2 regions of the Lacticaseibacillus zeae subsp. silagei genome follow, and region 1 is predicted to be linked to the other one. Evidence: predicted binding sites of a transcription regulator. Region 1 holds the regulator's gene; the other holds the start of a gene.
The links. The regulator HrcA, encoded in region 1, represses chaperone genes, less so after heat shock. The targets are predictions, from matches to a motif close to TTAGCACTCNNNNNNNNNGAGTGCTAA.
Positions count from the first base shown of each region.

Region 2: LACZS1_RS06680 (ATP-dependent Clp protease ATP-binding subunit) is a predicted target of HrcA. The motif match lies at 13,322-13,348, and genes of this name have one in related genera.

Region 1 is NZ_CP132484.1:1,602,133-1,618,825, forward strand. It holds gene rbfA (30S ribosome-binding factor RbfA) at 89-442, shown strand; gene LACZS1_RS07640 (TerC family protein) at 570-1,361, shown strand; gene truB (tRNA pseudouridine(55) synthase TruB) at 1,416-2,324, shown strand; gene ribF (riboflavin biosynthesis protein RibF) at 2,330-3,274, shown strand; gene hemW (radical SAM family heme chaperone HemW) at 3,276-4,421, shown strand; gene hrcA (heat-inducible transcriptional repressor HrcA) at 4,580-5,626, shown strand; gene grpE (nucleotide exchange factor GrpE) at 5,694-6,287, shown strand; gene dnaK (molecular chaperone DnaK) at 6,318-8,189, shown strand; gene dnaJ (molecular chaperone DnaJ) at 8,303-9,475, shown strand; gene lepA (translation elongation factor 4) at 9,822-11,660, shown strand; gene LACZS1_RS07685 (hypothetical protein) at 11,816-12,046, opposite strand; gene LACZS1_RS07690 (ASCH domain-containing protein) at 12,052-12,528, opposite strand; gene LACZS1_RS07695 (hypothetical protein) at 12,721-13,092, opposite strand; gene recJ (single-stranded-DNA-specific exonuclease RecJ) at 13,398-15,692, shown strand; gene LACZS1_RS07705 (adenine phosphoribosyltransferase) at 15,689-16,216, shown strand; gene LACZS1_RS07710 (aminoacyl-tRNA deacylase) at 16,304-16,693, shown strand, end outside.
Region 2 is NZ_CP132484.1:1,402,349-1,419,041, reverse strand. It holds gene purM (phosphoribosylformylglycinamidine cyclo-ligase) at 1-895, opposite strand, end outside; gene purF (amidophosphoribosyltransferase) at 892-2,346, opposite strand; gene purL (phosphoribosylformylglycinamidine synthase subunit PurL) at 2,322-4,538, opposite strand; gene purQ (phosphoribosylformylglycinamidine synthase subunit PurQ) at 4,525-5,211, opposite strand; gene purS (phosphoribosylformylglycinamidine synthase subunit PurS) at 5,208-5,468, opposite strand; gene purC (phosphoribosylaminoimidazolesuccinocarboxamide synthase) at 5,461-6,189, opposite strand; gene purK (5-(carboxyamino)imidazole ribonucleotide synthase) at 6,183-7,298, opposite strand; gene purE (5-(carboxyamino)imidazole ribonucleotide mutase) at 7,295-7,780, opposite strand; gene thiT (energy-coupled thiamine transporter ThiT) at 8,139-8,744, opposite strand; TPP riboswitch at 8,787-8,884, opposite strand; gene LACZS1_RS06700 (sugar porter family MFS transporter) at 9,215-10,639, opposite strand; gene ptsP (phosphoenolpyruvate--protein phosphotransferase) at 10,906-12,630, opposite strand; gene LACZS1_RS06690 (phosphocarrier protein HPr) at 12,630-12,896, opposite strand; gene ykzS (protein YkzS) at 13,039-13,230, opposite strand; gene LACZS1_RS06680 (ATP-dependent Clp protease ATP-binding subunit) at 13,450-15,678, shown strand; gene LACZS1_RS06675 (DUF1827 family protein) at 15,840-16,133, shown strand; gene LACZS1_RS06670 (peptide chain release factor 3) at 16,262-16,693, opposite strand, start outside.

The sequences.
Region 1 (16,693 bases):
GCTGTGAAAAGTTGACGAACGCTCCACCATAACGCGTGAGCCGGCTTCTAAGCGCGCCGGCTCACGCTCAACAGGAGGTAATTCGCAGATGAAGCATCGTATCGGTCGAGTTGAGACTCAGATCCAACGTGAAGTTGATGATATCTTGTTGAAGGATGTTAACGATCCGCGGGTCAAAGGCGTGACGATTACCGGAGTCAAACTGACCGGTGATCTGCAACATGCCACTATTTTCTACAGTATTCTCGATGATGCACCTGATAAAGTCGAAGCAGCCCAAACCGGTTTGGATAAAGCCAGCGGACTGATTCGACGTGAAGTCGGGCAGCGGATTCGGCTGTTCAAGGTGCCGGAAATCGAATTTGCTCAAGACAAATCCGTTCAGTATGGTGCCCGTATTGATCAGTTAATCAATGAAGTGCGGCGCAAGAATTTGGAATAGCGCTGTTCACCCAGAAAGGATTCAGTCGCAAAGACTGGATCCTTTTTTGGTGCGCCAATTTTCAATAACCTCATCATGCAACGAGCAGTCTTCCTTTTCTCGCGATCCCCGCTTTAGCTTTCCTGGCTTGAACGGTATAATAATAAACATTGAGAAGGGAAGGATTGCGATCAAGTTTTTAGGGGCCTTATACGGACCATTCTTTTCCGTGCACAACTGGCAGCTAGCTTTTTCGGTTAGCGGTTTAATCACGATTTTTAGTTTAATTCTTTTAGAATGCATGCTCTCGGTGGATAATGCGGTCGTTCTCGCTGCCCAAACCGAACAGCTTAAGGCTGAGTCGGACCGTAAAAAGGCCTTGATGTATGGCATGGGCGGGGCGTATCTGTTCCGTTTCATTGCGATTGGACTGGGAACGTATTTGCTGCAATTCTGGCCGATTAAGGCACTTGGCGCTTTGTATCTGGTGTGGATGAGTGCCAGCTATTTTTATGCGGTGCGTCATCCAAAAAGTAAAACCGGCAAGCGAACCAAACGCGTCCATGGTTTATGGGGAACGGTTTTTCAAATTGAGAGCCTCGATATTGTCTTCTCGGTTGATTCAATCCTGGCCGCTTTGGCTGTCTCCAGTAATCCGGTCATTGTTTTAATCGGTGGTTGCTTAGGTATTTTGGCGATGCGGATTGTTGCTCAAGTGATCACGACCTTCATTGACCGGGTACCTGAACTGGAAACTGCGGCGTATGTACTTGTTGGTCTTATTGCCATCAAGCTTGGATTAAGTTTGCCTATGATTAACGTTAAAACGCCGGACTGGCTTTTTTCGATTTTGGTAGTACTGATTTTCATTTGGGCAGGATGGCGACATGCGGTGCATGTCAAGCATCATCGCAGTATGTATACCAAGCCAAAAGCGTGATGGCGTACAATAGTCAGCGTTTTTTAATTTTAAAAATTGAAAGGGGCCGAATTCATGAACGGCATTCTTCCGCTGTATAAACCGACCGGCATGACCAGTGCCGATGCCGTTTATCATGCACGCAAGCTTCTCCACATTAAAAAAATCGGTCACTCCGGCACGCTTGACCCGAACGTTGACGGTGTTTTGCCGCTGGCGATTGGTGCGGCAACCAAAGCCGTGCCCCAATTAATGGCCAGTGGGAAAATTTATACCGGCGAAATCACACTTGGCTTTGCCACGACCACTGAAGATCTTGATGGTGAGGTGGAGAAGCGAACGCCGCTGGTGGAGCCGGTCGCGGTGCATGAACTGGATCAGGTGCTCACGCAATGGACAGGCGAGATTACCCAAGTACCGCCGATGTTTTCCGCAGTCAAAGTCAACGGCAGGCGACTGTATGAATATGCCCGGGCCGGCGAGACAGTTGAACGGCCAAAACGTCAGGTAACGGTAAAACGGTTTGAGCGAACCAGTGACCCGGTTTTCGACGCAACTAAAGGGACGCAACGTTTTCGTTTTGAGGCTGCGGTGTCTAAGGGAACCTATATTCGAACCTTGGCAGTTGAGGTTGGCCAATCATTAGGCGTCGCTGCAGTGATGAGCCAGTTAACGCGGATTAAAAGTGGCGGCTTTACATTAGCTCAAGCGGTCAGCCTTGAAGCCTTGGAGCAACATATTGCTGAGGGTACCTTAGCTTTAGTGATCCAACCGATTGATATTGCGTTTGCTGAGTTGCCGAAAGTTGATTTGACAGAAGATCAATATGAAGATGTCCGGCATGGCCGATTTTTAACCCTTCATCTGCATGCGCCGCGGGTTCGTCTACACTATGCTGGCGTTTTGAAGGCGATTTATCGGTTCGAAAAGCAGCAGTATCGCCCGGATATTATGTTTTTAGCGAATGAGAAGAATGAGAGATAATTTTAATGGAAGTCATTGATATTCACCCGCCGTTGCAAGCATCAGCGGCGCCGCCACAGCCCATCGTTTTAACGCTGGGTTTCTTTGATGGCGTACATCGCGGCCATCAAGCCGTAATTAAAGCAGGAAAGCATATAGCTTTAGCCAAAAAATTGCCGTTAGCCGTGATGACATTTGATATTCATCCGGCTGTTGTTTATCGTGGCGTTAGTAAAACAACGATTCAGTATCTGTCAACACGTGAAGAAAAGATCGATTTGATGCGGCAATTAGGCGTGGATCTGTTGTATTTTGTTCACTTCACACCGGAATTTGCTGCCTTATCGCCGCAAGCGTTTGTGGATCAGTATTTGGTGGGCCTGAAAGCCGATACCGTTGTGGCTGGTTTTGACTATACTTACGGTAAACGCGCGATTGCCAATATGGCGTTGCTGCCCGACTACGCGCACGGCAGGTTTGAAGTTGTTAGCGTACCTAAGTTGGCCGAAGATGGTGCAAAAATCAGCTCGACCCGGATTCGTGATGCGTTGGATCAAGGTGATATCGATACGGCAAACGAGCTTTTAGGGTATGCTTATTTAACGACTGGCAAAGTGGTGCATGGCGAAGCCCGTGGTCGAGAACTTGGCTTTCCAACCATTAATCTGGCAACATTAGGTCAGCAGCGGCTTCCTGGCATCGGGATTTATGCCGTGACGGTAAACGTCGACGGCACTTGGTATCTGGGGATGGCTTCGATCGGCCGTAATGTCACGTTTGGTAGCGATCGTGACGTGACGCTGGAAATTAATCTGCTTGATTTCAACCGTATGATTTATGGCAAAACTGTTCAGGTTCGTTGGTACCATTATCTACGCGGCGAAGTGAAATTTGCCAATGCAGAAGGTTTGATTATCCAGTTAAAGAAAGATGAAGCGGCGGTCCGTCAGTATTTCGCGAGGAAGGGTTAAAATGGCTGGCGCATATATTCATATTCCATTTTGCGAACATATTTGTTACTACTGTGATTTCAATAAAGTCTTCATTGAAGGTCAGCCGGTTGATGACTATGTTGCGATGCTGCTTAAGGAAATGCGGATGGTCATGTCCGAGCACCCTGATGAGAAAATCGAAACGGTGTATGTCGGCGGCGGGACACCTACAACTCTGACGCCTAAACAGTTGGCGAAACTTTGTCAGGGTATTCACGACATTTTACACTTCGATTCTGGTGAATTCACGTTTGAGGCGAATCCCAATGATTTGCTGACGACCGATAAGTTGCAGGTTTTACATGACTATGGCGTTAATCGGCTTTCGATCGGGGTCCAGTCTTTTAATGATGATGTTCTCAAACGGATCGGGCGGATTCATCGCGCCAAGGATGTGTATGCCGCGATTGCCAATGCCAGAAAAGTCGGCTTTGATAATTTGTCGATTGATTTGATTTTCCGATTGCCTGATCAAAGCCGGGACGACTTTTTAAATAGTCTACAAAAAGCCCTCGATTTAGACTTGCCGCACTATTCGACGTATTCACTGATTCTCGAGCGGAAAACTATTTTTTATAACCTGATGCGCCAAGGCAAATTGCGCTTGCCAACGCAGGATGTCGAAGCCGACATGTATCAGGACGCGATTGATTTGATGGAAGCACATGGCAGACATCAATATGAAATCAGCAATTTTGCCAAGGATGGCTACCAATGCCAACACAACCTGCTTTACTGGCAAAATGACAAATATTTTGGCTTCGGAGCTGGTGCGTTTGGTTATCTTGGTCGCGATCGGTATCACAATTATGGCCCGATCAAACAGTACCTAACGCCGCTTCGCACCGATCATTTACCGGTTTTGGCCCATCATTTGGTTCCGGTGTCCGAACAAATTGAAGAAGAAATGTTTCTTGGTTTGCGAACCATGCGTGGCGTAAGTGAAAAACGCTTCTATCAGCGCTATCATCTGACCGTTGATGCCGTTTATGGCGAGACCGTACCTGAGTTGGAAAGCCAAGGCTTGTTACAGCGCGATGATGGCTTCATCCGGCTGACTAACAAGGGCAAGTTTTTAGGCAACGAAGTCTTTCAACAGTTTTTGCTTGACGAGCCGCTTATTTAAACGGCTCTTTTTTCTTGAAAAAATGGCCGCCACTGGCTAGAAACACCGAAAACACTGAAGATTTTAGCAATGTCGCCTTGACTTTGCTAACGGTGCTTGGTATATTATTCAGTGTATTAGCACTCGTGTGAAACGAGTGCTAAAGGTGAGGTGAGAAAATGTTGACGAAACGGCAAGTGCTCGTCTTAAAAGAAATCATCCGCCTGTTTACTGAAAGCGGAGAGCCGGTTGGTTCAAAGCGATTGATGCGCGAGCTGCCCATTCATGTCAGTTCCGCCACAATCCGTAATGATATGGCGTCGCTAGAAGATGCCGGTTTGATCACCAAGACCCACAGCAGTTCCGGGCGCGTACCGTCAACCCAAGGCTATCGTTATTATCTCGATCACCTTGTTGAACCGGTGCGTGTTTCGCATCAAGAACTGGCGACTATCAAGCAGGCATTTAGCCAGCGATACAATAAGATGGATGAGATTGTCGCGCAAAGTGCGCAAATTTTGTCCAATCTGACGAGTTACACGGCCATTAGCTTGGGACCTGAAGTAACCAATATCAAGCTGACAGGTTTTCGCCTTGTTCCATTAGGCAATCACCAGGTCATGGCGATTTTGGTCACGAATAACGGTAACATTGAAAACCAGGTCTTTACCGTATCGCAAAACATCTCATCCGATGAGCTTGAAAAGGCGATTCGAATTGTCAATGATCAACTCGTTGGACTGCCATTAATTCAAGTTGCACAACGGCTGAAAACCGATGTGCCTTCGATGTTAATGCAGTATCTAACCAGTCCTGAAGGCTTCTTGGATATTTTCGGTAACGTTTTGAAATCAGCTGCGTCCGAGCGCTTTTACGTTGGCGGGCGGTTGAATTTGATGGATTACCTAGGCGATTCCGATATCCATGAACTGAAAAAGATTATGTCATTGATTGACGCTGATCACGGTGATCTGACGGAACTGCTTGGCGGACCGATTCGTCAAACGCCAGTTCAAGTACGTTTGGGGCCAGAGCTTAAGCCAATTGATTTGGCCAACCTCAGTTTAATCACCGCTAGCTACGATGTTGGTGACCACGGCACTGGAATGATCGCCTTGCTAGGACCGACGCAGATGCCTTATTCGAAAATGATCGGACTGCTGGATGTTTTCCGTGAAGAGCTGGCAAAACGGTTGACAGATTATTATGCCAACTTTGATCAATGAATATTAAAAAATATTTGTTAGTGTTGCTTCATGACGACTGGCAAATATGGTTTAAAGGGAGGATACCATGGCAGAGAAAAAAGCAAAGCAAACCGCGGCAGATACCGCCAAACAGGCAAAGCAACCTGCTGAAACGTCAGGATCTTCGCTTAAAGAAGAAATTCTGAAAGAAAGCATCGCTGATCTCAATGATCAACTGAAAACCAGCCAACATGACGGTGAACAGTTGAAGAAAGAACGTGATGAATTTGAAGATAAATATCTGCGGGCAGCCGCGGAGATTCAAAACATGAATCATCGGTTCGAAAAAGAGCAACAGAAGATGCTGAAGTACGACGGCCAAAAGTTGGCAAAGGCGATTTTGCCCGTTGTCGATAATCTTGAACGTGCGCTTGCAACCGAGGCCAAAGGTGATAGTGCTGCTTCACTGAAAAAGGGTGTCCAAATGGTTTATGACCATTTGGAGCGTGCTTTGAAGGAAAACGGCATCACTGCTATTGATGGTACCGGTGAAAAATTCGATCCGAATACCCAACAGGCCGTACAAACAGTCGCGGCTGATGACAAACACGCAGCTGATACTGTCGCGCAGGTCCTGCAAAAAGGGTATTATCTCAAAGATCGGGTTTTACGCCCTGCTATGGTCGTTGTTGCTAAATAATTAAACTGAAAATAAAGAAGGTATAACAATATGAGTAAAGTTATTGGTATTGACTTAGGAACCACCAACTCAGCTGTTGCGGTTTTGGAAGGCAATCAGCCAAAGATCATTACAAATCCTGAAGGCAATCGGACCACACCGTCTGTTGTTGCGTTTAAAGATGGTGAAATTCAAGTCGGCGAAGTTGCTAAGCGTCAGGCGATTACCAATCCGGATACGATTGTTTCGATCAAACGCCACATGGGCGAAGCCAACTATAAGGTTAAGGTTGGCGACAAGGAATATACACCTCAGGAAATTTCTGCGATGATTCTGCAATACATCAAGAAGTTTTCTGAAGACTATCTGGGCGAACCGGTTAAAGATGCGGTTATTACCGTGCCAGCTTACTTTAACGATAGCCAGCGTCAGGCTACCAAGGATGCCGGAAAGATTGCCGGCTTAAATGTACAGCGGATCATCAACGAACCAACGGCCTCCGCACTGGCCTATGGTTTGGACAAAGGCGATAAAGATGAAAAGATTCTGGTTTATGACCTTGGCGGTGGGACGTTTGATGTTTCCATTCTGCAATTAGGTGATGGCGTCTTTGAAGTTCTGTCAACCAATGGCGATACCCATTTGGGCGGGGATGATTTTGATAACAAGATCATCAACTGGTTGGTTTCCGAATTCAAGAAGGACAACAACATCGACCTGTCTAAGGACAAGATGGCCATGCAACGTTTAAAGGATGCTGCTGAAAAGGCCAAGAAAGATCTATCTGGGGTTACCCAGACCCAGATCAGTCTACCATTTATCTCTGCTGGCCCTAATGGACCGTTGCACTTGGAACGCACTTTGACGCGTGCTCAGTTTGACGAAATGACCGCTGACTTGGTTGCCAAGACCAAGCAACCGGTTGAAAATGCGTTGAAGGATGCTAAGTTGACTAACGCTGACATCGACAAGGTTATCTTGAACGGTGGTTCTACACGAATTCCGGCGGTTCAGGAAGCCGTTAAAGAATGGACCGGCAAAGACCCAGATCACAGCATCAACCCTGATGAAGCTGTTGCTTTGGGTGCTGCTATCCAAGGTGGTGTCATTTCCGGTGATGTTAAGGATGTTGTTCTGTTGGATGTTACGCCGCTGTCCTTGGGTATTGAAACCATGGGTGGCGTCTTCACCAAATTAATCGATCGTAACACGACCATTCCGACTTCCAAGAGCCAGGTCTTCTCAACTGCAGCTGATAACCAGCCGGCTGTTGACATTCACGTTCTGCAAGGTGAACGGCCAATGGCAGCGGATGACAAAACGCTTGGTCGCTTCGAATTGACGGATATTCCGCCGGCACCACGTGGGGTTCCGCAAATCGAAGTCAAGTTTGATATCGATAAGAACGGGATCGTTCAAGTTTCTGCCAAGGATCTCGGCACCGGCAAGTCACAGAACATCACCATTAAGAGTTCCAGTGGTTTGTCCGATGAAGAAATCGAACGTATGAAGAAGGAAGCCGAAGAAAACGCCGAAGCCGACGAAAAGCGTAAGGAAGAAGTCGACTTGAAGAACGATGTCGATCAGTTACTCTTCCAGACTGATAAGACACTCAAGGACGTTGACGGCAAGGTTCCTGAAGAAGATATCAAGAAAGTCAAGGATGCTCAGGAAGCTTTGAAGAAAGCGCAACAAGAAAACAACCTTGATGACATGAAGCAGAAGCGGGACGACTTGAACAAGCTAGTTCAGGATATGACCGTTAAGCTTTACGAAAACGCCCAAAAGAATCAGCAGGCACAAGGCGGCGCTGCCAGTGGTGCTGCAACCGGTGCAACGCAAGGCGGTACCGATGACAAGAAGTCTGACGATGATACCATCAATGGCGATTACAAGGATGTTTCTGACGACGATAAGAAGTAAGGTCGCAGATCATCAGCAAAAAGCCGAAGCCGCGGCGCGGTTTTGGCTTTTTGTTTGAATTATGCTATGCTGAATTGGCATTTTCAGTCACGATCTGAATCGAGGAGGAACTCATGGCGGATCAGAAAGATTATTATGAGACGCTCGGTGTGAGCCGGGATGCCGATGATGACACCATTCGTAAGGCTTTTCGCAAGCTATCGAAAAAATATCATCCCGATCTCAATCACGCACCAGGTGCAGAGCAAAAGTTTAAAGAGATAAATGAAGCCTATCAGGTCCTGTCTGATCCCCAGAAACGTGCGGCCTATGATCAGTATGGTTCTGCTGATGGTCCGCAGGGATTTGGCAACGCCGGCGCAGGCGCAGGCCAGGCAGGCGGCTTTGGCGATTTCGGTGGCCAAGGTGGTTTTGGCGGTGGCTTTGACGACATCTTCAGCCAATTCTTTGGCGGAGCTGGCGGTGGTGCCCAAGCGAATCCGTCAGCACCGCGTCAAGGCGCCGATTTACAATACCGGATGGACTTGACGTTTGAAGAGGCGATTTTTGGTAAAGATACCAAGATCTCCTACGATCGCGAAGCTGTTTGTCATACCTGTCATGGTAGTGGCGCTAAACCGGGTACAAGCCCGGTAACGTGCCATAAGTGCCATGGTACCGGTTATATCCAGGTACAACGAAATACGGCCTTTGGCACGATGATGACACGCCAGGTTTGCGACGTCTGCGGTGGTACCGGTAAAGAAATTAAAGAAAAGTGCCCGACTTGCCATGGCAGCGGTCATGAACAAGAACGGCACACCATTGATGTCAAGGTTCCAGCCGGCGTTGAAGACGGTCAGCAAATGCGGCTGCAACAAGCTGGTGAAGCGGGGACCAACGGCGGGCCTTACGGTGATCTGTACATTGTTTTCCGAGTTGCGCCAAGCAAAAAGTATCAACGGGACGGCGCAGAAATCTATCTGACCATTCCATTAAGCTTTGCGCAGGCTGCATTGGGCGACGAAATCAAAGTCGATACGGTTCATGGACCGGTTGAGTTGAAGATCCCGGCAGGTACCCAAAGCCAGACTAAGTTCAGACTACGCGGTAAGGGTGCGCCAAGACTGCGCGGCAACGGAACCGGCGATGAAATTGTTACCGTCGAAATTCAAACGCCAAAGCATCTGAATGAGAAACAAAGAGCAGCATTGATGCAATTTGCTGCTGCCAGCGGTGAAGATGTCACGCCGCATAATGGCACGTTGTTTGACCGTGTTAAAGAAGCGTTTAAAGGCGGGAAATAATGCGTTAAGGGGAAGCAACTGGCACCAATAGAATCGGTTCTGGAGGCAAAATGTCGCCGGAGCCGATTTTTTGATATCCTTGTCTTGTTGCAGAAACGCGCTCACAGTCGCAGAAATCTACGTGTAAGCGCTCCTGTTCACGCTCTGGTTTCTAACCGCGCCAGCTCACGCTCTGCTTGAAACGCGTTCGCTGGCGCAGAAATCTGCGTATAAGGACCTTGATCGCAATGGCCAAAATCGGGCCATCACGCCCAAGGCCACTTATACTCCGACTTCTAACCGCGCCAGCTCACGCTCTGCTATAATAAGAATCAAACGTTCGCTTAGAAAGTAGGCACTATTAAAGATGAATCATGAAGAAATGCTGGAACGACAAAAGCATATCCGCAATTTTTCGATTATTGCCCATATTGATCATGGCAAATCGACGCTTGCCGATCGTATTTTGGAATTAACCGACACCATTGCCAAGCGTGACATGCAGGCGCAAGTGCTTGATGATATGGCGCTTGAGCGGGAGCGCGGGATTACGATTAAACTCAACGCGGTCGAATTGCACTATAAAGCCAAAAATGGCGAAACCTACATTTTCCACTTGATTGATACGCCGGGACACGTTGATTTTAGCTATGAAGTCAGTCGCAGTCTGGCGGCGTGTGAAGGCGCACTGCTAGTCGTCGATGCCACTCAAGGGGTTGAAGCCCAAACGCTCGCTAATGTTTATTTGGCGATTGACGATGATCTGGAAATTATTCCTGTCATCAATAAAGTCGACCTGCCCAGCGCCCAGCCGGATGTGGTCAAAGAAGAAATCGAGGAAATGATCGGCCTTGATGCTTCCTATGCGATTTTGGCAAGTGGCAAAACCGGGCTCGGTGTTCCGGAAATTCTTGAACGGATTGTAAAAGACATTCCTGCACCATCTGGGGATATAAACGCACCCTTGCAAGCTTTAATTTTTGATTCGGTTTACGATGATTATCGTGGCGTTGTGCTTGATGTCCGCGTTAAGGAAGGTCAGGTCAAGGTCGGTGACACCATTCAGCTGATGAGCAACGGCAAGCAGTTTCAGGTAACAGAAGTCGGGGTTATGTCGCCTAAAGCCGTTAAGCGCGACTTTTTGATGGTAGGGGATGTCGGCTACATTACTGCATCAATTAAGACGATTCAGGATACTCGTGTCGGTGATACTGTCACACTAGCGGATCGACCGGCGAAAGAGCCGTTAAAAGGCTACCGGAAAATCACACCAATGGTTTATTCCGGACTTTTCCCGGTCGATAATGCGAAGTTTAATGATTTGCGCGAAGCATTGGAAAAACTGCAGCTCAATGATGCAGCGCTTGAGTTCGAACCAGAAACGTCCCAGGCGCTTGGCTTTGGCTTCCGTTGTGGGTTCCTAGGGCTGTTACACATGGATGTCGTCCAGGAGCGCCTAGAACGCGACTATGGCCTTGATTTAATCATGACGGCGCCAAGCGTTGACTATCAAGTGGTTTTGACAGACGGAACCGAAAAGACAATCGATAACCCAGCTGACATGCCGGATGCCAGTGAAATCAAAGAAATTCGCGAACCCTACGTGAAGGCTTCGATTATGGTGCCAAACGATTATGTCGGACCGGTCATGGAACTATCCCAGCGTAAGCGCGGCGAATTTGTCACGATGGATTATCTGGATAAGTATCGGGTTAATGTGATCTACGAACTACCGTTATCCGAAATCATCTATGACTTCTTTGACGACCTTAAAAGCAGCACTAAAGGCTATGCGAGTCTGGATTACGAGATTATTGGTTACCGTCAAAGTGATCTGGTCAAAATGGACATCTTGCTCAACGGCGATCCGGTTGATGCCCTAAGCACCATTGTTCACAAAGACTTTGCTTATGACCGCGGCAAGGCCATTGTTGCCCGGTTGAAAACAACCATTCCGCGGCAACAGTTTGAAATTCCGATTCAGGCAGCCATCGGCAATAAGATTATCGCCCGCAGCACCGTCAAAGCGTATCGTAAAAACGTTCTGGCTAAATGCTACGGCGGTGATATTACCCGGAAACGCAAACTGTTGGAGAAACAAAAAGCCGGTAAGAAGAGGATGAAAGCAGTTGGTTCTGTGGAGGTACCTCAGGAAGCGTTTATGAGCATTCTCAAGATGAATGACGAAGAAAGCCGCGGTAAATAGCGGTTTGTAGTCATTTAAATCTGTAACGTTTACTGAGACTGTTCCTCTAAACGGCAGCTCTGCATTTTTGACAGCTGACAATAACTCATAGTAGCGAAACAACCAGGCGCTGGTGATCCGTGGCGTCTGGTTGTTTTAATCTACTTTCGTGCAGTCTAATAGCCCTCATTCTTACGCTGATGATCATCCACAATATGTTTTGCCTTATGTGCCAGCTTGCGTTCCGGTTTGAAGAACTGGTATGCGCCATAGGAAACCAATCCGCCGAGCGCCGTAATGCCGAAAACAAGGATGTAGATGGTCGCGTCTAAAGTAGGGTGAGGGATGTCCTCGAGTTTCCCTGTGACTTTCTTTTCCGCTAATGCCGTGCGATTTTTAAGACTCATGTTCGTCACCTCGCTTGAACAATCGGATAAACCGTGTGAAACTCTTCGACAACAACCATTGATGAGGCGGGATCAAACTGGATACCGTTTGCCTGATATTCGCGGCGGAAAAATGCCTCATGAGCTGTTCGCCAGCTTGCCAACGATTGGGAGCCTTCACCTTCACGTCTGGCAATCGTGGCATCAATTTTGGTAAATGGCGTCACAAACACATTATCCGTGAAAGTCAAGGCGACGGGGCGATCCTGACGATCCAAGATGATGTTGTAAACGCCAGCAATCGGCAGCGGGTCTTGCTCAATGGTATAGAGTTCAAAGCCGCTGGTGGTTGCGGTTTTTTGGCCGGTTTTAACCAGCGCAGCTAACTCGTCAGCCAACTCGGGTCCGCCGAGCTGATAGGCGTCTTCGTAGGTTGCGGCTGGCAGATCCAGCGCAGCTTTAGCTTTAGCAAAAAAGTCGTCCAATACTTGCTGATCAGCCATGACTTTCACGTCCTTTCTTTATCATTATTATCACACAATTCTCAAAATGGTGCATGATTAGCTCATTAAAAGGCCACACACATGAGTATCAGTCAATGCCGGCCATTAGGTCCTTCTTGATACAAAAGCATCATTTAACAGTAAGAAAAAATCGATGCCTTGCGCGGGCATCGATTTTGTCAACATTCAGTTTTAGAAGACCTGTTCGTCAACTTTGCGCATAACGATCTTCGGTACGGTTAAACCAAGCTCATTTGCCAAGGTCTTCATGGCTTCCTCACGCGTCTTGATTTTATCCATATCCCAGATGATGTTGGCGATTCGCCCATTTTCATAATCAAAAGGCTCCTCGTAGAAGTAATCATCGTCGTTGTCGTTATGAAGTTTTGCGGAAACCTTCTTTGACAACGCCCGGGTGTAATCGCGGTCGATCATTTCCGGAACATCCTTTTCCGTTACATAACCGACTTTCTCAATTTGCTTAGCTGCCTTATCGACTGCTTCGTCAGAAACTGTAATTTTCTTGCCGGCCTTTTCATTGAACTGGTCTTGAGATTTTGCCATGGTGCTTCCTCCTTAAAAATCGTAACGGTCTGCGAAAGGGTTTGAGCCGTTCAATGACACGTTACGCTTTGTCTAATAAAGACAACCCGTCAATTACGGATTGTCCGGTTAAAGTCGCTGACTGGAGTAGGGCTTTCTAACAACTCAATTATATCACGCTTTTTCTTGCCCGAACGGATGGGTTTGGTAAAGAAGCGATAGAGGAAGTTAAAAAGGCCGTTGCTGTAATGGAAAACTTGTGGCAACCGGTTAATTCGTGGCGGGTTGTCTGGTATACTGGATCGGTTAGAAAGGAACGAAACAATATGACGCAGTATCAGTGGCAACTTGCCGCACAACCCGATCCAGCAGCCATTCAACAATTGAGCCAGGCATTAGGCGTGCCAGCCTTTTTGGCGACTTTGTTGTGGCAGCGCGGTATTAAGGATAAATCTGACTACGAGGCGTTCGTGCACCCGGATATCAGTCGGCTGCACGATCCGTTTGCGTTACATGACATGGATAAGGCAGTTGCGCGAATCCTAAAAGCAATCGAACATAATGAAAAAATCACGATTTACGGTGACTATGACGTTGATGGCCTGACAAGCAGCGCCATTATGCTTGAAACATTGCAGAGCCTTGGCGCGGAACCTGATGTGTTTATTCCGGATCGGTTTGCTGACGGTTATGGCCCGAACGCAGAAGTCTACGCGTATTTGCAGAAAACCGGTACGCAACTGGTGATTACGGTCGATAACGGCGTGGCTGGCGCTTCTGTGATTGACGCAGCTCAGGAAGCCGGGATGGACGTTGTGGTCACAGATCACCATGAACTACCCGCAAACCTGCCGCATGCGGTAGCGGTCGTGCATCCGCGGCATCCCGATGGTCATTATCCGTTTGGCGATCTTTCCGGTGCCGGCGTGGCGTTTAAAGTAGCCACCGCGCTGCTTGGCGAGCCGCCGCTTGAAAGTGTCGATTTGGCTGCCTTAGGAACGATTGCGGATTTGGTTGGTCTAACCGATGAGAATCGCGTGATCGCACAGTTAGGCTTGAAAATGATTCAGACCCAGCCGCGCGTTGGCATTGCCGCAATCTTAAAAGAGGCGGGCGTTGCCCCTGAAACCGTGAACGAAACAACAGTTGGCTTTGTTATTGGTCCGCGACTGAATGCACTAGGACGCATGGGAGATGCGAATCCCGGCGTCACCTTGCTGACGACTTTTGAAGAGGATGTCGCGGCCGATCTGGCGCAACAGGTTGGTAAATTAAATCAGGAACGCCAAGGATTAGTCAGCAAGATTGCGACAGAAGCACTGGCAATGGCACAGACCCCGGAAAACCAGGCAGCCAAGACTTTGCTGCTGGCGAAAAAAGGCTGGCACGAAGGCGTTGTCGGGATCGTAGCCAGCAAAGTGGTTGAGGCGACCGGCAAGCCAACACTAATTATGAATATCGCTGATGACGGGGTGACTGCTAAAGGCTCGGGTCGTTCTATCGAAGCCTATCATCTTTTTAATGCCTTAGAACCGGTTAGAGACAAGATGGTGGCGTTTGGCGGACATCATATGGCAGTTGGATTAACGGCCAAGACCGAGGCGCTACCGGCAATTCATGCCCAGATGGAGAAGGCTGCGGCAACGATGCTCAAAACCGTGCCAAAGCCAACGCTGCCGATTGCTGCGCGATTAGAAAAAGATGATTTGACGTTGGCTCATTACGAATTGATTCGCCAACTTGCGCCTTTTGGCCAGGACAATCCCGAACCGACTTTTTCACTTCGGCCACAAGTGATTCAAAATGTGAAACAAATTGGCAAGGAAAACGCGCATCTCCGGTTTCAGGTGGATAACGGTATTAATGTCATCGGTTTTGGCTTTGGTGAGGCCGCTGCAACGCTGGTTGATGCCCAAGCCGTCAAGCTTGCTGTCAGACTTGATCAGAACACCTGGCAAGGCAATACGAGCCTGCAGCTGATGCTAAAAGATTATGAAGTCAAGCAACCGCAAGTCATTGATTGGCGAATGCCTTCCGTTGATGGCAGCCAATTCAAAAGCAGTCGTACCTATGTCTTTTTTGACGCGAAGGTTAAGCAGCAATTCGAGCGGCAGTTTTCCTTTGGTGGCCCGACGCTGACAGCTGAGCAAGTCACATCGCCGTTAGCCAACGCCGTTTTGGTTGATTTACCGCAGAATCGTGCACAACTGCGCGCGGTCATGCAATTAATCCAAGCACCAGTTGCCGTCATGTTTTACGGCGCGCCCAGTCATTTAGTGGCCATACCGACGCGCGTTGAGTTCGGTGCTGTTTTGCATTTTCTCAAAGCCCATCCCGGTTTTGACAAGCACCACATTCCGGCAATCGCTAAAGCCGTGCACTTGACGGTCCATCAGGTGATCTTGGCGATTCAGGTGTTTTTTGAACTTGACTTTGTTACAATAGATGGTGCTTTTATTTCTCCAGTCACAGCACCGGCCAAGAAGCCACTGCAGACGGCCAAGGCTTATGCAGCGCGAGAAGAATTTCTAACGCTCGCGCAGCAGCTGCAAACCATGCCGCGGGCCCAGTTGGAAGCGATGCTGCTGACGGAGCATACAGACAGTGAGGTAGGATCATGACCATCAATTTTAAGGATTACATCGCAAGTGTGAAGGACTTTCCGGAACCGGGGATTATTTTTCGCGATATTTCGCCGCTGATGGCAGACGGTAAGGCTTATGCCGCCGCGACTGAAGAAATTGCCGCCTACGCCCAGGACAAAGGCGTTGAGATGATTGTCGGTCCGGAAGCACGCGGCTTTATTGTTGGTTGCCCGGTCGCTTACAAGTTAGGTATTGGTTTCGCACCGGCACGGAAAAAGGGAAAGCTGCCACGGCCAACGGTTAAGGCCAGTTATGATCTGGAATACGGTGAAGCGACGCTGTATTTACACAAGGATGCCATCAAACCGGGTCAGCGTGTTCTGGTTTGCGATGATTTATTGGCAACGGGGGGAACCATTGCCGCAACGATTCGACTAGTAGAGCAACTGGGTGGTGTGGTGGTTGGTACAGCCTTTTTGATTGAATTAAGCGACTTACATGGCCGTGATAAGATCAAAGACTACGATATGTTCACGTTAATGGCATACACCGGCGCTTGATGGTGGTATTTTCACTGCAATTGCCCTAGTATTTTAAGTGAAGGTTTTCAAGTAGGTCAGATGGAAATTTCGTGAAGAGGGGTCGCAATGGCTAAACATCATAAGACAGAAAAAACCTTGGTCGAAAAAATGTTAGACAAAGCGGGCATTACCTACGTGCCTTATGAATTTCCGACCGAAGAAGTGGGCGACGTTGCCCAACTGGAAGTCGATCATCTCGATGTTCCGGAACATCAAATTTATAAAACGCTGGTATTGACGGGCAACAAAACCGGGCCAGTGATTGGCGTTGTTCCCTTAGACCGACATGTCGACTACAAGAAGCTAAGCAAGGTCTCCGGCAATCGCAAAGTGGGTATGGTGCCGTTAAAAGACCTTGTGAAAACAACTGGCTATGAACACGGCGCGAATACACCGATTGGGATTCATGAGCGCCATAAGTACCCGATCTTTATCAGTCAAGAGGCCGAAAATCAA
Region 2 (16,693 bases), 200 kb from region 1:
CCAAAATCATACCGATACCAAGATTAAACGTCATCCGCATCGTAGTTTCACTCAAATGACCGGCATGCTGCAATCGATCAAAAAGTTCCGGCCGATGCCAAGCTTGCGGATCAACGTGGGCACTTAAGCCATCAGGGATCACCCGCGGTAGATTCTCGGTAATCCCGCCGCCGGTAATGTGCGCTGCCGCATGGATCAGGCCCTGCTGCATCAAGGGCAGCACCTGTTTAACATAGATTCGCGTCGGTCGCATGAGCGCTTGCATCATTTCAGAGCCGTCTTCCAGTGTCTGACTGCCCAAATCGGTTTCGGCCAACAATTTCCGCACCAGCGAATAGCCGTTACTATGAACCCCGGAACTTGGCAACCCAATCAGCAGGTCTCCTTCAGCGACATGCTGTGGTAATCGCTTCGGTGCCGAAACAACCCCAACCGCAAACCCAGCCAAATCGTAATGATGTTGCGGATACATATCCGGCATCTCAGCAGTCTCACCACCGATGAGCGCCATCTCTGCCTGTTGACAACCAAACGCAATCCCGCGAACCACGGACTCGGCCCGCGCAACATCCAAATGATCCACCGCCATATAATCAAGGAAAAATAACGGTTGCGCTCCTGTCGCCAGCAAATCATTGGCCACCATCGCCACCAAATCAATGCCGACGGTTTCGTGGGCATCGCATTGTAAGGCCAACAATAATTTGGTTCCCACGCCATCGGTAGCGCTAATCAAGGTCGGCTGTGGGACAGACGGCAACCGATATGCCGCTGCAAAGCCGCCAACACTAGCTAACACATTTTCGTTCGTTGTTTCCTTGGCTAACGCGGCAATTCGCTGCACCGCTTCGTCACCAGCTTTAATATCAACGCCAGCGTCTTTGTAATCTGTCATGCGCTAACCTCCGCAACATTAACTTTGAGTGACGCAACTTCTTTATTCAGGTCGGATTCATAATCGTCAAGCGGCGTTGGATATTTTCCGGTGAAATAAGCGACGCATAACCCGCCATTCGGAGCCGTGGTCGGTAACCCGATACTATCTTCAAGCCCTTGAGTCGAAAGAAATCCAAGTGATTCAACATTCAACAAATCACGCATTTCCGGAACCGTGTGATTGGCCGCAAACAACTCGCTGGTCGTTTGAAAATCAATGCCATAAAAGCATGGAAACCGCAACGGCGGACTGGCGATGCGCAGGTGAACCTCCGCAGCGCCGGCTTCTTTGAGTAATTTAACGATTTGTTTGGAAGTGGTTCCGCGCACAATCGAATCATCGACCAAAACGATCCGTTTCCCGGCAACGACCGGTTTGATGACGCTCAGCTTCATTTTGACGCTTTTTTCACGCAAGGCCTGTGTCGGCTGAATGAATGTCCGCGCCACATACTGGCTCTTGACCAGCCCCATTTCATAGGGAATCCCGCTGGCCTTGGCATATCCGATCGCGGCTGACAGTGATGAATTAGGCACCCCGACAACAATATCGGCGCCGGCCGGTTGTTCCTTGGCCAAACGCTCACCCATGCGTACGCGCGCCTGGTGAACGTTGATGCCATGAATGTCAGAATCCGGCCGGGCAAAATAAATATATTCCATCGAGCAAACAGCCAGCGTGGTATCGGTCGTGAAATGATTAAGGTGCAACCCGGCATCGTCAATTGTAATTAATTCACCAGGTTGAACATCGCGAACAAAGTCGGCGCCCACTGCATCCAAGGCAGCCGTTTCACTGCAAACGATGTAACCACCATCTGGCATCACGCCGACCACCATCGGCCGAAAGCCATGGGGATCAACGGCTGCATACAAGCCATGCTCGGTCAGCAAAACAAACGCAAAACCACCGTGTACTTCATTCAGTGCCGTTTTTAGCTGAACCAACCAAGGCTTGCCGACTTGGCGCCGAATCAAATGCATGAGCACTTCGGTATCCGAAGTCGATTGAAAAATGGCCCCTTGATCTTCGAGTTCCCGCCGCAAGCTAATCGCGTTGGTCAAATTGCCATTGTGCGCTAAGGCAATTGACTCATCAGAAAACCGGAAAAGCAGCGGCTGGATATTTTCCAAAACGCGACCGCCCGCCGTCGAATACCGAACATGACCTAAAGCAGCCCGACCCATCAATGGCCGTAACTGATCGGTGTTAGTAAACACTTCACTTAACAGTCCCAAACCATAATGGCGCCGCATGCCTTCTTTGGTAAGGCCAACGATACCGGCACCCTCCTGTCCACGGTGTTGCAGCGTGTGCAGGCCTAGATGGGTAATACTGGCAGCGTTGGGGTTGCCCCAAATACCAAAGACGCCGCATTCTTCATTTAAGCCTTTTGGTTCATGTACCATGGGAGTGCCTCCTCAAATGCAGTTTGCAGCTGGCTCAAGGCCACCGAAAATTGATGACTGACGGTTGTGACGTCAAATTCCGGTGCTGCTTGGACATGGCCGATCAGTTTTGCTGGCCCGTTTAAGGCTTCAAAGGCTGCCTGATTTTCTGGTGCCACCGTCATCAAGAAGCGGCCTTGGGTCTCGGAAAATCCCCAGCTGGTTGGCAGTGTCACCTTAATCTTGGCACCTAGGCCATTGGCAAAGCCCATTTCTGCAAGTGCCACCAGCAAACCGCCGTCGCTTAAATCATGGGCAGCAGTGACCAAATGCTGGCGAATTGCGTTTAAAACAAACGCCTGATTGGTCTGCTCTGCTTCTAAATCAAAGTCGAATAATCGACCGGAAACGCCGCCGGTTTGCAGTTTTTGTAACTCACTGCCGTTAAAGTCGCCATGCGTTTCACCAACCAGATAAATCAAATCATCGGCGTGCTTAAAGGCTGCTGTCGTGATGGTGCTGAGATCTTCAATCAGCCCAACCATTCCGATCATCGGCGTCGGATAAATCGCGTGCCCATTCGTTTCGTTATAAAGTGACACGTTACCGGAAATCACCGGTGCGTTAAACGCTTTGGTAGCTTGAATAATGCCTTTAGCTGCCTCGGCAAGTTCGTAAAATGCCTCCGGTTTGGTTGGATCGCCAAAGTTAAGGCAATCGGTAATCCCCAATGGCTCTGCCCCGCTGGCAACCAGATTCCGCGCGGCCTCGGCGACACTCATTGCAGCACCGACTTGCGGATCGAGATAAAGATACCGGCCTTTGCTGTCGGTTGTCATCGCTAATGCCCGATGCGTCCCGCGCACGCGAATCACTGCGGCATCACTGCCTGGCCGCACGACCGTATTGGTTTGCACTTGCGCGTCATAGCGGCGATACAAAGACGACTTATCGGCAATGGTTGGCATCGCCATCATCGCTTTCCAGGTTGCGACCGGATCTGTCACAATCGGATCAAAATCAGGCGCCGGGTTAGCCAGACGCTCCGGCTGCTTAGCCTCTTGTTCATAAACCGGTGCATCATCGGTCAAAGAGCTAACCGGCACATCACAAACCAATTTGCCATGGTGATAAAGTTTGTATTGATGCCCTTCAATCACATGGCCAACAACTGCTGCATCCAGATCATAAGCTGCAAAGACATCCAAAACTTCTTGTTCAAAACCGGCGCGAACACAAAGCAGCATACGTTCTTGAGACTCGGATAACATAATCTCAAATGGGGTCATGTTGGCTTCACGCTGCGGAATTAAATCAAGATCCAAGGCCATCCCGCTATTGGCTTTACCGGCCATTTCAACACTGGACGAAACCAACCCTGCCGCACCCATATCCTGAATGCCGACAAGTGCCTGCTGATGTTGTTGGGTAATCTCAAGGCACGCGTCCATCAGTAGTTTCTCCATAAATGGATCGCCGACTTGAACGGCTGAGCGATCAGCTGCCTCATCGTCGGAAAATTCACTGGACGCAAAGCTGGCACCATTAATGCCATCCCGCCCGGTCTTAGCGCCGACATAAATCAAGGCATTACCGACGCCGGCTGCTTTGCCTTTTTGAATCTGATCCTTATCCATGATGCCCACACACATCGCATTCACCAGCGGATTGCGCGTATAGCTACCATCAAAATTGGTTTCGCCACCCACTGTCGGAATGCCGATCGCGTTGCCATAACCGCCAATGCCGGCAACAATCCGGTCAACCAGATGCTGGGTGTGTGGCTGAGTGAGGTCACCAAATGCCAGTGAGTCCAACATGGCCACCGGCTTAGCACCAATGGAGAAAATGTCGCGGATGATCCCGCCGACACCGGTTGCGGCACCTTCATAAGGTTCAACCGCGGAAGGGTGATTATGGCTTTCGGCTTTAAACACCACCGCTTTGCCTTCACCGATATCAATGACGCCGGCACCTTCACCCGGCCCCATCAAAACCCGTTCGTTCTTGGTCCAGAACTGACGCAGGATCGGTTTGCTGTACTTATAAGCACAGTGTTCACTCCACATGCCACTTGCCAAACCGATTTCGGTATCATTGGGCTGATGGCCGATTAATTCGGTAAAACGTTCGTATTCTGCTTCGGTTAATCCCAAGTCAAGATAGGATTTCTTTTCGGCAATGGCCGTTGGACTCATTTCAACGTGCGCCACGAATGTCGGCTCCTTTCGTTTGTTGGATAAGCGAATGAAAGACGCCTAATCCATCAGTACCGCCAAGTAAGGCTTCAACTGCACGTTCCGGATGCGGCATCATCCCTAAAACATTTCCCGCCGCATTGGTCACGCCCGCAATGTCATGAACACTACCATTCGGATTGTCGACGTACCGAAACACCACTTGACCATTAGCTTCGAGCTTCGCCAACGTTTCCGGATCGGCATAATAATTGCCTTCACCATGGGCAATCGGCAACGTCAATTGTTCACCAACCTGATATTGATTGGAAAACGCCGTGTCCGCACGATCAACGGTTAACGCCACCGGCTCGCAGATAAAGTTTAGATCGCGATTCCACTGCAACGCGCCAGGCAACAAACCGGCTTCAGTTAAAATCTGAAAGCCATTGCAGATACCAAGCACATAACCGCCGGCATCCGCAAAATCTTTTAGCGCCGTCATGACGGGTGAAAAGCGGGCAATAGCACCACTCCGCAGATAATCACCGTAAGAAAAACCGCCGGGTACCATCACGACGTCGTAACTGCTTAAATCGGTTTGATCCTGCTTGATCAATTCACAATCAGCACCCGCAATTTGTTGAACTGCCCATTGCAAATCCAGGTCACAATTGGATCCGGGAAAAGAAATAACAGCCGCTTTCATGCCTCATCCTCCGTGATTGGCTCCAAGTCAAAGCGATAGGTTTCCATATTGACGTTGGCAAGCAACTGATCACAAATCGTATCGACTTGCTTGCGTACCGCTGCTTCGGTGCCGCTAAGTTTTAATTCAAAATATTTGCCATACAAGACATCAGCAACATTGTGATAATCCATCCGGCTTAAGGCTGTTTTAATGACTTCGGCCTTGGGATCCAGTACAGAAGGTTTATAGGTCACGTAAACTTTAGCTTTAAACATGAGCAGCTCCTTTTTCTTGTAGTCGATTAAGCACTTCTTGATATACCGGTGTTAGTGGACCCCGATTTTGGCGAAAAACGTCTTTATCAAGCGACGCGCCTGTTTGTTGATCAACCAAGCGGAAATTATCCGGTGACAATTCATCGGCTAATACCAATGTGCCGTCTTTTAACGTTCCATACTCAAGCTTGAAATCAACCAAGGTGATGCCAACTTCATTGAAGCGTTTCGTGAGATAGGCATTAATGCGGTCGGTTAATGCACGAATTTCGCGTAACTGTTCAGGCGTTGCTTCATGTAAAGCAAAAATCTGGGCCTCATTCATGAATGGATCGCCGAGTTCATCGGACTTGTAATAATATTCGTGGATCGGCGGGTCGAGCTTCATCATCGGCTTCACATTGAACTTCGTGACAAAGTGCCCTGATGCATAATTACGCACCACCACTTCCAGCGGCAGCATCGTCGCTTTTTTGACGATCATTGTGGTGGCATCCGGTGAATCAATGTAGTGGGTTGGGATACCGGCGGCGGACAACTCCTTAAACAACAAGGTTGAAATGGCCCGATTCAGCTCACCTTTATGATCAATCTGCGCTTTCTTCTCCCCGTTCAATGCCGTGGCCTGATTGGTGTAAGCCATCCATAAAACATCCGGATCTTCGGTTGCAAAAACCTGCTTGGCTTTGCCGGTATACAGTAACGTTGTCTTCTTCACCATGCTGCCTCCATTTGTTTGAGTATGTCCAAAACATTGCGATCATCGGTCACCGTGATATGCCCCATCTTGCGGCCAGGGCGAATCTCGGCTTTGCCATAATCGTGCATGTGCCACTCGGGATGTTGCGGCCACTTGGCTTTTGCTTGGGTTAAATCATCACCGAGCAAATTGCGCATCACCGCTGGCTGCTTCAATTTAATTGGCGGAATCGGCAGGCCGCAGATACTTAGAATGTGCGCATCGAATTGGGAAAAGTTACATGCTTCGATCGAATAGTGACCAGAGTTATGTGGTCGCGGTGCCAGCTCGTTGGCAATCACGTTATCCCCTTCAAGGAACAGCTCAACGCCCAGCACACCGCGTAAATCAAGTCCTAAGGCAATTTTGGTCGCTAGGTCATCGATTTTGTGGGCCAAAACCGGGGAAATGTTCGGTGCTGGTGCTAAAGTGAGATGCAAAATGTGGTTTTTGTGGCGATTTTCGACAATCGGGAAAACTCGGACTTGATCGCGACCATCACGCGTGATCATCACGGAAGCTTCACGGTCAAATTGCTGCCGTTTTTCCAAAATGCAAGGGCCATGCGCAAGCAACTTTTCTGCCACCGGTACATCTGCCAGTGTGTTGATATCCTGTTGGCCGTGCCCGTCATAACCGCCTGTTGTGGTTTTCAGAATCGCTGGCAAGCCGATCTTGGCAATCGCGGTTTTCAATGTTGTCAGTGAATCAACTGCCGCAAACGGGGTCACCGGAACGCCGTGGGTTTCAAGAAAACTCTTTTCCTTGATGCGGTCCCGAGTCGTTGCCAAAATTGCCGTGCCTTGAGGGATCCGAGTTAAATGTCGAACAGCCTCAAGTGCAGCTAAGTCAACGTTTTCGAACTCATAAGTTAAAACATCGGATTCCTTGGCTAACTTGGTCAACGCCGCTTGATCATCGTAGGGCGCCGTAATTTGAAAGTCAGCGACCTGCCCTGCTGGTGAATCAGGTGTGGGCTCGAGAATGCCGACACTATAACCCATCGTCTTGGCGCTTTGGGCTAACATCCGACCAAGCTGGCCACCGCCGATAATGCCGATTGTTGCCGGAGACGTCACCACATCAATCATTTGAGTGCAGCCTCGCTTTCTTCGGCGCGTTTGGTCTGCTCGGCGCGAAAGGCTTCGAGACGTTGGGTTAATGTCTCATCCGTCAACGCTAGGATTGAAGCGGCAAATAAAGCAGCGTTGACAGCACCGGCATCACCAATGGCCATGGTTCCGACTGGCACTCCGCCGGGCATTTGGACAATCGATAACAAACTATCGACGCCATTTAATGTTCGTGTTTTAATTGGAACTCCGATGACAGGCAAAAGGGTGTTGGCTGCAAGCATCCCCGGTAAATGGGCCGCGCCGCCTGCTCCAGCAATAATCACTCCAAAGCCTTGATCAGCCGCTTGTTTACCGAATTCCGCAAGCTTATCCGGCATCCGATGAGCCGAAATAACGTGCTTTTCATAAGGAATCGCCAACGCCGTCAATTGCGTCGTAACCTGTTGCATCGTCGGCCAATCCGAGCTTGAGCCCATGACCACAGCTACTTTCTGCATCTTGTTCCCTGCTTTCTTTAAGATATTTTGAGAATAGCACGTTCAGAAACAACATTCAACCGTAAAATGGAACTATATTTGACTATCTTCAAATTAATGTTCGTGTTTAGAGAGAATTATTTGTGCTGCCTACGTCTAAAAACGGATCCTCGTTCAGCCCAATGGGAAAATTTGGATCGGTAATGTGCTTCAAATTCAGCAACTGCCGCGCTAATCATCTTCAGTTTTCTTGAAAACAAAAAAATCGGCTCCAAAGATTTGTTTCATCTTTGGAACCGATTTAAGGCCTAGATGCCTAGCCCCTTACAATGCGGGGAGACAAGAAACGGCCAGTCATTTTTATGAATGATGCAACGGCTTAAGCTGCTTTGGTAGAAAGCGACTTGCCGTCTTTGGCGATAAAGAGTTGTGGCGCGACTGTTAGCAAAATGCCGACAACGACAATGGCCAATACGGTACTGAACAGCGCAGATCCGCCGTTAACGATCAACGAATAGATCCAGGCATTCATGCCTTTTGGTGCATAACTGCCCCAGAAAACAACGCCAGCGATAAAGTGAATGAAGTACTTAGCAAAAGTACCGATGATAATACCGGCGAAAGCATAGCCGCTAGCCTTTACCTTTTCACCGCCGCGAACGTTCTTTTGAAAGGCAGCATAGGTCAATCCCATCAAACCAACCAGCGTGAACGCGATTGGATATTCAAGGAAGCCCTGAATCGGGTTCAGGACACTGCCACCGCTCAGGCCACGTAGAATCAAATCAAGAATGCCCCAGACAAAGCCAGCCCATGCGGCAGGAATCGCCCCACGCCGCATCGCCAGCACCGCGATCGGAATCAAGCCATAATTCAACTCAATCGCCGAAACCCCGGTGGTATGCGGAATATACGTCAGCGCCATCGCAAACGCGGCAATAATCGCTGTTTCCAAAATAACAACCAGACGCTTATGTTGTTGCATAAAAAAAGCCTCCTAGTGAATCCCCACTCACAAAGAAGGTCGCTTCCGACCGTTCACAAATCCCTACGCTCGCATTAACGAACAGGTTCGAAGGGTCCGGGTCTCCCCGATCTCAGCCAATGGCTCCCCTTTGTGAAGGTTCATCGAATTAATTGATACAACTTTATCCTACCAGACTTTGGAGAAAGGGCAAATATTTTACCCAGAGCAGAGCGTGAACCAGCCCGGTTAGAAACCGGAGCATAAGTGGCCTCAGACCTAAATGGCCGGGCTTTGGCCATTTAGGTCTGAGGTCCTTATGTGGAGGTTTCTGGGCTGGTGAGCGCGTTTAAGTGCATCAGGAACTGATCTGTCTTTTACCATTTATGCTTGAGAGGTCCTTACACGCAGGTTTCTGGGCCTGCGAACGCGTTTTTGGAGCGTGAGCGTACTTCAGAATAGCTGCTATCTTGCAACACGAATTTTCTCACTCACCGACTCAACCGCGTCTTTTCCTCCCGGTGCAAAGCCTCCAACGACTTCCCTGCCGTTTCCGGGACAAAGATAATGACAAACAGCAAGGACACAATGTTCGTCACAATGAAGCAAACGAAGGTCCAAAACATCCCCATTTGTGCCAAGCCAATCGGGAAAAGCACCCCGACCGCAAAATTACCTAACCACAGGAAGAAGGTCGCTGTGCCCATACCGAGTCCACGCAACTGCTCCGGGAAAATCTCCGACATAAGCAACCAAGTCATCGGGCTAATCGCTCCTTGGAAGAAGGCTAGAAAGAGCATCATCATCAGAATGGTTATAAAGGCACGCATTGGCGATCCTGCGGGCAAACGGGTAGCGAACGTGACGCCGGTAATCGCCAGTGACGTACCGATTAAACCAATAATCAGTAATGGTCGGCGCGGCACATGTTTAAGTAATTGCATCGTCACAATTGTGGCAACAACCGCCGTGACCCCATTGGCAATGTTGGCAACCAAAGCACTGTTGCGGCCAAATCCGGTCATCTGCAAAATTGACGTTCCGTAATACATCATGACATTAATCCCGGCAATTTGCTGGATAACGCCTAAACTGATACCGATCATCAACAGTCGCCGAATCCACTTAACCTTAAGTGCATCAACCGGCTTAACTTTTTTATGTTCTGCACTTTTCGCAATCGTCTGTTTTAAATGTTCAAGCTCATTTGGAACCTCTTGTGGCGTTCGCAAAACCGCGAGACTGTTTTCAGCATCCTTTTGACGGCCCTTCATCATTAACCAGCGTGGCGATTCAGGAACAAAATGGGTGCCAACACCCAAAAGGATAGCCGGGATCACGGCTAAGACGATCATCCACCGCCAAATACCGTGAACATTACCAAAATTCGTCCCTAAAACGGCATTCAGGATGAACGCAAGCAGTTGACCCGAGACGACCATTAATTCATTTTGGGTCACAAGTCGACCGCGCCGATTCGTTGGCGCAATTTCGGCCAGAAAACTAGGAACCAAAACTGAAACACCACCGACTGCCAGCCCCAAGACCATCCGGGCGCCAATCAACCAACCAGCACTAGGCGCTAGTGAAGAAGCGAGTGTGGCGAGAAAAAATAAACCGGCTAATCCGGTAATCAAACGTTTACGCCCGTACCGGTCACTGACACGGCCGACCAACACCGCACCAAAAGCCGCGCCTAACGTTAAACTACTGGTAACCCATCCCTGTAAACCAGGTGCTAATTTAAGTTCACTGGAAATAAACGGCAAAGCGCCATTAATGACGCCGGTATCATAGCCAAAAAGAAGACCGCCCATTGTCGAAATGAGCGCCACTAGTCGTAACCGAACACGCGCAGTGGAAAAAGCACCGGCCCTGCGCTGCAAGCCTGTTTTTGTTTGATGTTGTAAATACATGCAATTCCCCCTCATTCGGTGAACCACCATACTTACTATCACAGATCTGCATCGCGGCTCGACCTTTTTAGTTTACATAATAACCATACCACTTTTCTGAAAATGCTGCATGCGCGCCAAGTGAATACGACCAGCGCATGCATTACTGTCTGCTTATCAAGCTGCCCTTAAAAGAAATGACAAAGCTATCTCGCCAAAGCTTTAAAGCAATTAAAAAAGACCGCCACCCTGTTTGGGATGACAGCCTTCTTCAAATCATGACGTCATTACTGACCGGTTGTTTTTTTAACCAAATCTGCATTTTCGTCATTTGAAATATTTTCATTTAGAGCAACATCGGCCATCTTAGCCATGTCCTCAGTGGATAGCCGCTTCATCAAGCTGCGCACCTTAAGAACAGAAGTTGCAGACATGGAATATTCGTCAAGTCCCATACCAAGCAGCAGCGGAACCATGATCGGATCACCAGCAGCTTCACCACACATGCCAGCCCATTTGCCTTCCTTGTGGGCTGAGTCAATCACATGCTTGACCAGCCGAAGGATCGATGGGTTGTATGGTTGATACAGGTAAGAAACATGTTCGTTCCCACGATCAGCCGCCATGGAGTACTGAATTAAATCGTTAGTCCCGATCGAGAAGAAGTCGACATACTTAGCAAACTGATCAGCCAAAACTGCCGCAGCAGGAATTTCGATCATGATGCCAAGTTGAATGTTGTCGGATACCTTAACGCCATCCTTAACCAGCTTGTCTTTTTCTTCTGTGAAGATCTGCTTAGCCTGTTTGAACTCGGAAATGGTTGCGATCATCGGGAACATGATCCGCAGATTACCGAATGCAGACGCCCGCAACAAAGCCCGTAATTGCGTACGGAAAATATCCTGACGATCAAGACTGATCCGGATCGCACGATAGCCTAAGAATGGGTTTTGTTCTTGCGGTAGTGGCAGGTATGGCAAATGCTTATCCCCGCCAATATCCATTGTCCGAACAACAACCGGCTTCGGATTCATGGTTTCAAGAACCTTCTTGTAAGCCTCGAACTGATCGTCTTCAGTCGGCAATTCGGAAGAATCCATGTAAAGGAATTCGGTACGATACAGGCCGATACCTTCAGCACCATTTGCCAGCACACCATCGAGATCCTTAGGGGTCCCGATGTTAGCCGCAACATCAAAATGCTTGCCATCAGCCGTCACGGATTTCGCCGTCTTCAGTTGTGCCCATTCAGCCTTTTGCTTGGCAAATGCTTCAGCAGCTTGCTTGAACTTGGCAACTTCATCCGTCGAAGGATCAATGACAACTTCGCCGGTAAGACCATCAACGGAAATCAATTGACCATTTTTGGCCTTTTTGGTGACGTCATCGGTTCCGACAACAGCAGGAATTTCCAAAGAACGCGCCATGATCGCACTATGGGCCGTCCGACCACCGATGTCGGTGACGAATGCCTTCACATACTTCTTGTTGAGCTGTGCCGTGTCAGAAGGGGTCAAATCGTGAGCCACGATAATGACTTCTTCATCAATCAATGCCGGATTCGGCAATGTACGACCCAACAAATGCGCCATAATACGCTTTGTTACATCGCGAACATCGGCAGCACGTTCCTGCATATACGGATTATCAGTCATGCCCTCAAAGGTCTGAATGAAGAATTCGGAAACTTCTTTCACAGCTTGTTCGGCATTTACTTTTTCGTCCTTGATCTTGGATTCGATCTGACCGGTAAAGTCAGGATCAGCCAAAATCATCATATGGGCATCAAAAACTTGAGCCTCTTCTTCGCCAAGCGATTCAGCGGCCTTTGCACGGATAACCTTTAACTCATCATTACTTTGATCAAGTGCCTGCTTCAGCCGATTGATTTCCTTTGAAGGATCATCAACCGTTTTTTTGTCAAATGATAAATCAGGTTGAACCAGTAAATAGGCCTTCGCTGTGGCGATCCCATCACTAGCAGCGATTCCCTTCAAATGTTCAGCCATTATTCAGCCAAGCCTTCTTTTTTCATAGTATCGGTAATAGCAGCAATTGCGTCTGCTTCGTCAGCACCTTCAGCAGAAATGGTAACATCGGCGCCTTGGCCAACACCCAAACTCATAACACCCATAATGGACTTCAGGTTAACGCTCTTACCTTTATATTCCAAGTTGATGTCTGAGTTGAACTTGCTGGCTGCTTGTACCAACAAGGTTGCCGGACGTGCGTGGATCCCGGTTTCTGCAATAATGTTAAATTCACGTTTTTCCATGACTGATCTGCTCCTTCATATTAACTAGATTTCTAGTGTTTTTCCGAATAGTTTATAGGCACACTAACACCTAAAACAATTCATGTAAACCTTACCATTTTTTGTAGCTTGCCACAAGCGTCACATGAGATTTGACGCTTATTTAGCGGGAATCAACTGACCGGTAATGGTATTCGATGACACCATCGCGTTTGGCCGTCCCCACAATTTCTTCACGATCGGGATAATTTGTCCATGCCGCCCGAAACGCCATGAATGTTTCGGGCGTCACCGTGATCTTGTCACGCTGACCAGTCTTTAACTCATCCATTAAAGCGACATAATCCTGAGTCATCTATTTGCCTCACCTCACTCCATAAGGTTAGCATAAAAGTAGGCATTGAAAAAGCGCTAATGCCTGATATCACTGAAATATTTGGAACTTTTTAGCACTCTTGTGTGTCGAGTGCTTGCATTCTCGCTATGAGGGTGTATACTATTGCCATAGGTCAAGAAAGGTCAAACCTTTTTCGACTATATGTGGCACCTATTTAGACAGGAAGGTTGTGACAAAATGTTATGTGAAAACTGTCATAAGAATCCAGCCACTATTCATCTTTCAACCGTTGTTAACGGTACGCGGCAGGAGATCAATCTCTGCCAAAACTGTTATCAATTACTCAAGAAACAAGCAGGAGGAAATATGAATCCAACAAATGCTACTGATCCGTTTGGGTTCGGGAGCTTAGATGATATCTTCCGTGCGATGAATCAGGGAATGGATCGGCCGCAACAGCCCAACGCGCAAATCCCGCCTACTCAGGCAGGACGCGGCGGCAATGGTAACAACGGCCGCAATGGCAATGGTGGTAAGGGATTACTGGGTCAATTCGGTGTTGATCTGACCGAACAGGCACGCAAAGGCCAAATTGATCCGGTCATCGGCCGCGACAAGGAAATTTCACGGGTGATCGAAATCTTGAATCGCCGGACGAAGAATAATCCGGTTCTGATCGGTGAAGCCGGTGTCGGTAAAACCGCTGTCGTCGAAGGCTTGGCTTTGAAGATTGCCAATGGCGACGTACCGGCAAAGCTCCAGGATCGTCACGTTATTCGCCTCGATGTCGTTTCCCTCGTTCAAGGAACCGGTATTCGTGGTCAATTCGAGCAGCGGATGCAACAATTGATCGACGAACTCAAACAAAATAAGAACATTATTCTATTTATTGATGAAATTCACGAAATTGTCGGTGCCGGCAATGCTGAAGGCGGCATGGATGCAGGCAACGTTTTGAAACCTGCCCTCGCTCGTGGCGAATTGCAGCTGGTTGGCGCAACCACCAGCAACGAGTATCGGCAAATTGAAAAAGATTCCGCGCTTGCTCGGCGACTCCAGCCAGTCATGGTTGAAGAACCTAGCGTTGACGAAACCATTAAAATTCTGAAAGGCTTGCAGCCGCGTTATCAAGACTTCCATCATGTTAAGTATACGGAAGCCGCGATTGAAGCCGCAGCTACACTCAGCAACCGCTACATTCAGGATCGCTTCTTACCTGACAAAGCCATTGACCTGTTGGATGAAGCCGGTTCTCGCAAGAATTTGACGATTGCAACCGTTGATCCTGAAACGATCAAAACCAAGATTGCGGATGCCGAGAATCAAAAGCAGGCAGCGCTTAAGCAGGAAGATTACGAAAAAGCCGCCTTCTATCGCGATCAAGTCACGAAATTAGAAGACATGGCCAAGAAACAATCAAATCTACCTGAAGATGAAGTGCCAACCGTCACCGAAAAAGACATGGAAAAGATTGTCGAAGAAAAGACCAACATTCCTGTCGGTGAATTGAAAGCACAAGAACAGGCACAGTTGAAGAACCTCGCGAGTGATCTTGAAAAACATGTCATCGGCCAAAATGAAGCAGTTGACAAAGTTGCGCGGGCCATTCGCCGTAACCGGATTGGCTTCAACAAGACGGGCCGGCCAATCGGTTCCTTCCTCTTCGTTGGGCCTACCGGTGTTGGTAAAACGGAACTGGCCAAGCAGCTTGCCAAAGAGCTGTTCGGTTCGGAAGATGCCATGATTCGGTTTGACATGTCGGAGTACATGGAGAAATTCAGTGTCTCCAAACTAATCGGTTCACCGCCAGGCTATGTTGGCTACGAGGAAGCCGGTCAGTTAACTGAAAAAGTTCGGCGCAATCCTTATAGTCTGATTCTGTTAGATGAAATTGAAAAAGCCCATCCAGATGTTATGAACATGTTCCTGCAGATTCTGGATGATGGCCGCTTGACGGATTCGCAAGGGCGTACCGTTTCCTTCAAGGATACCATCATCATCATGACGTCCAATGCCGGATCAACCGATGCCGAGGCTAATGTTGGTTTTGGTGCAACCTTGAGTGGCAAGACGCACAGCGTTCTGGATCAGCTTGGCAATTACTTCAAGCCGGAATTCCTCAACCGTTTTGATGACATTGTTGAATTCAAGCCACTGTCCAAAGATGACTTGTTGAAGATCGTTTCCTTAATGATCACTGACACCAACAATAATCTCAAGAGTCAGGGCCTGACGATTCATGTCACCGATCCGGTCAAAGAGAAGCTGGTCAGCCTGGGTTACAATCCATCCATGGGTGCGCGGCCATTACGGCGGGTTATCCAAGAACAGATTGAAGATCGGGTAGCCGACTTCTATCTGGATCATCCGGATGCCAAGGAACTTGAAGCCCGCATCAGCAATGGTGAAATTACGGTTGGCGAACCAGCCAAAGCCGAAACGCCTTCAAAAACCAGCAAAAAGTAAACACCATCAGTCATCAACCGATCATCGCGATCAAGATGAGTGATGCAAAGACAGAAAGCCCGCGGACAAATTGTTCGCGGGCTTTCGATTGTACATAATATTATTTTTCCTTAAATTGTTTTATAATAAAACCAGTAGGAAGAGAAATGGAGGGCCTGACCATGCGACTGATTAATGTCACCAACAGCTTTAGAAATTTGGTAAGCCAGCAACTAAGCGGCACTGATGCCCGACTTGTCAAAGTTTTTTCACTCGGTCAAACCACCGTTGTTTATACAGAGGCACCTTCGCACATCGAGATATTGTTCACCAACGAACGCCGCAACATTCAGCGTGAGGAAATTGCTTACACGCTTGATCGACTGCTCAAAAAGTCCATTGACGATGTTTCGCCAATCATAGGCCACCACTTAGCCGAGATAACGATCCCTAAGTTAGAACGTCAGGCTGAATAAAAGAGGCATTTTGTTCATTCGATAGGCAATCAAACGATGTTTCGTAACGGTTATCATGTATAAGCAAAAAGGCGCCTCGAAATCCAGAAACAAAAAAGCGGCCAATAGCCGTTTTTTTTGTGCCAAGATTAAAGCTTAGCCGTCAATTTCACATCCGGATACTTGTCCGCAAACCACCGCTCGGCGTATTGGTTTTCAAACAAGAACAACGGATCGCCGTGAATATCCTGCACCAGCAGGTTACGCGAACTGCTCATCTTTTCGTCCATCTGATCCGGATCAATCCAGCGGGCAATGCGCGAACCGATCGGGGTCATCACAACCTCGGAGTGGTATTCATGCAACATCCGGAACTGGAAAACTTCAAACTGCAGTTGCCCGACCGCACCGAGAATGTAGTCATTTGTATGATAAGTCTTATAGAGCTGAACTGCCCCTTCCTGGACCAGCTGCTGCATGCCCTTATGAAATGACTTTTGTTTCATGACATTTTTGGGGGTAACGCGCACGAAGATTTCCGGGGTAAACTGCGGTAACTTTTCGAATTGAATAGGCGTTTT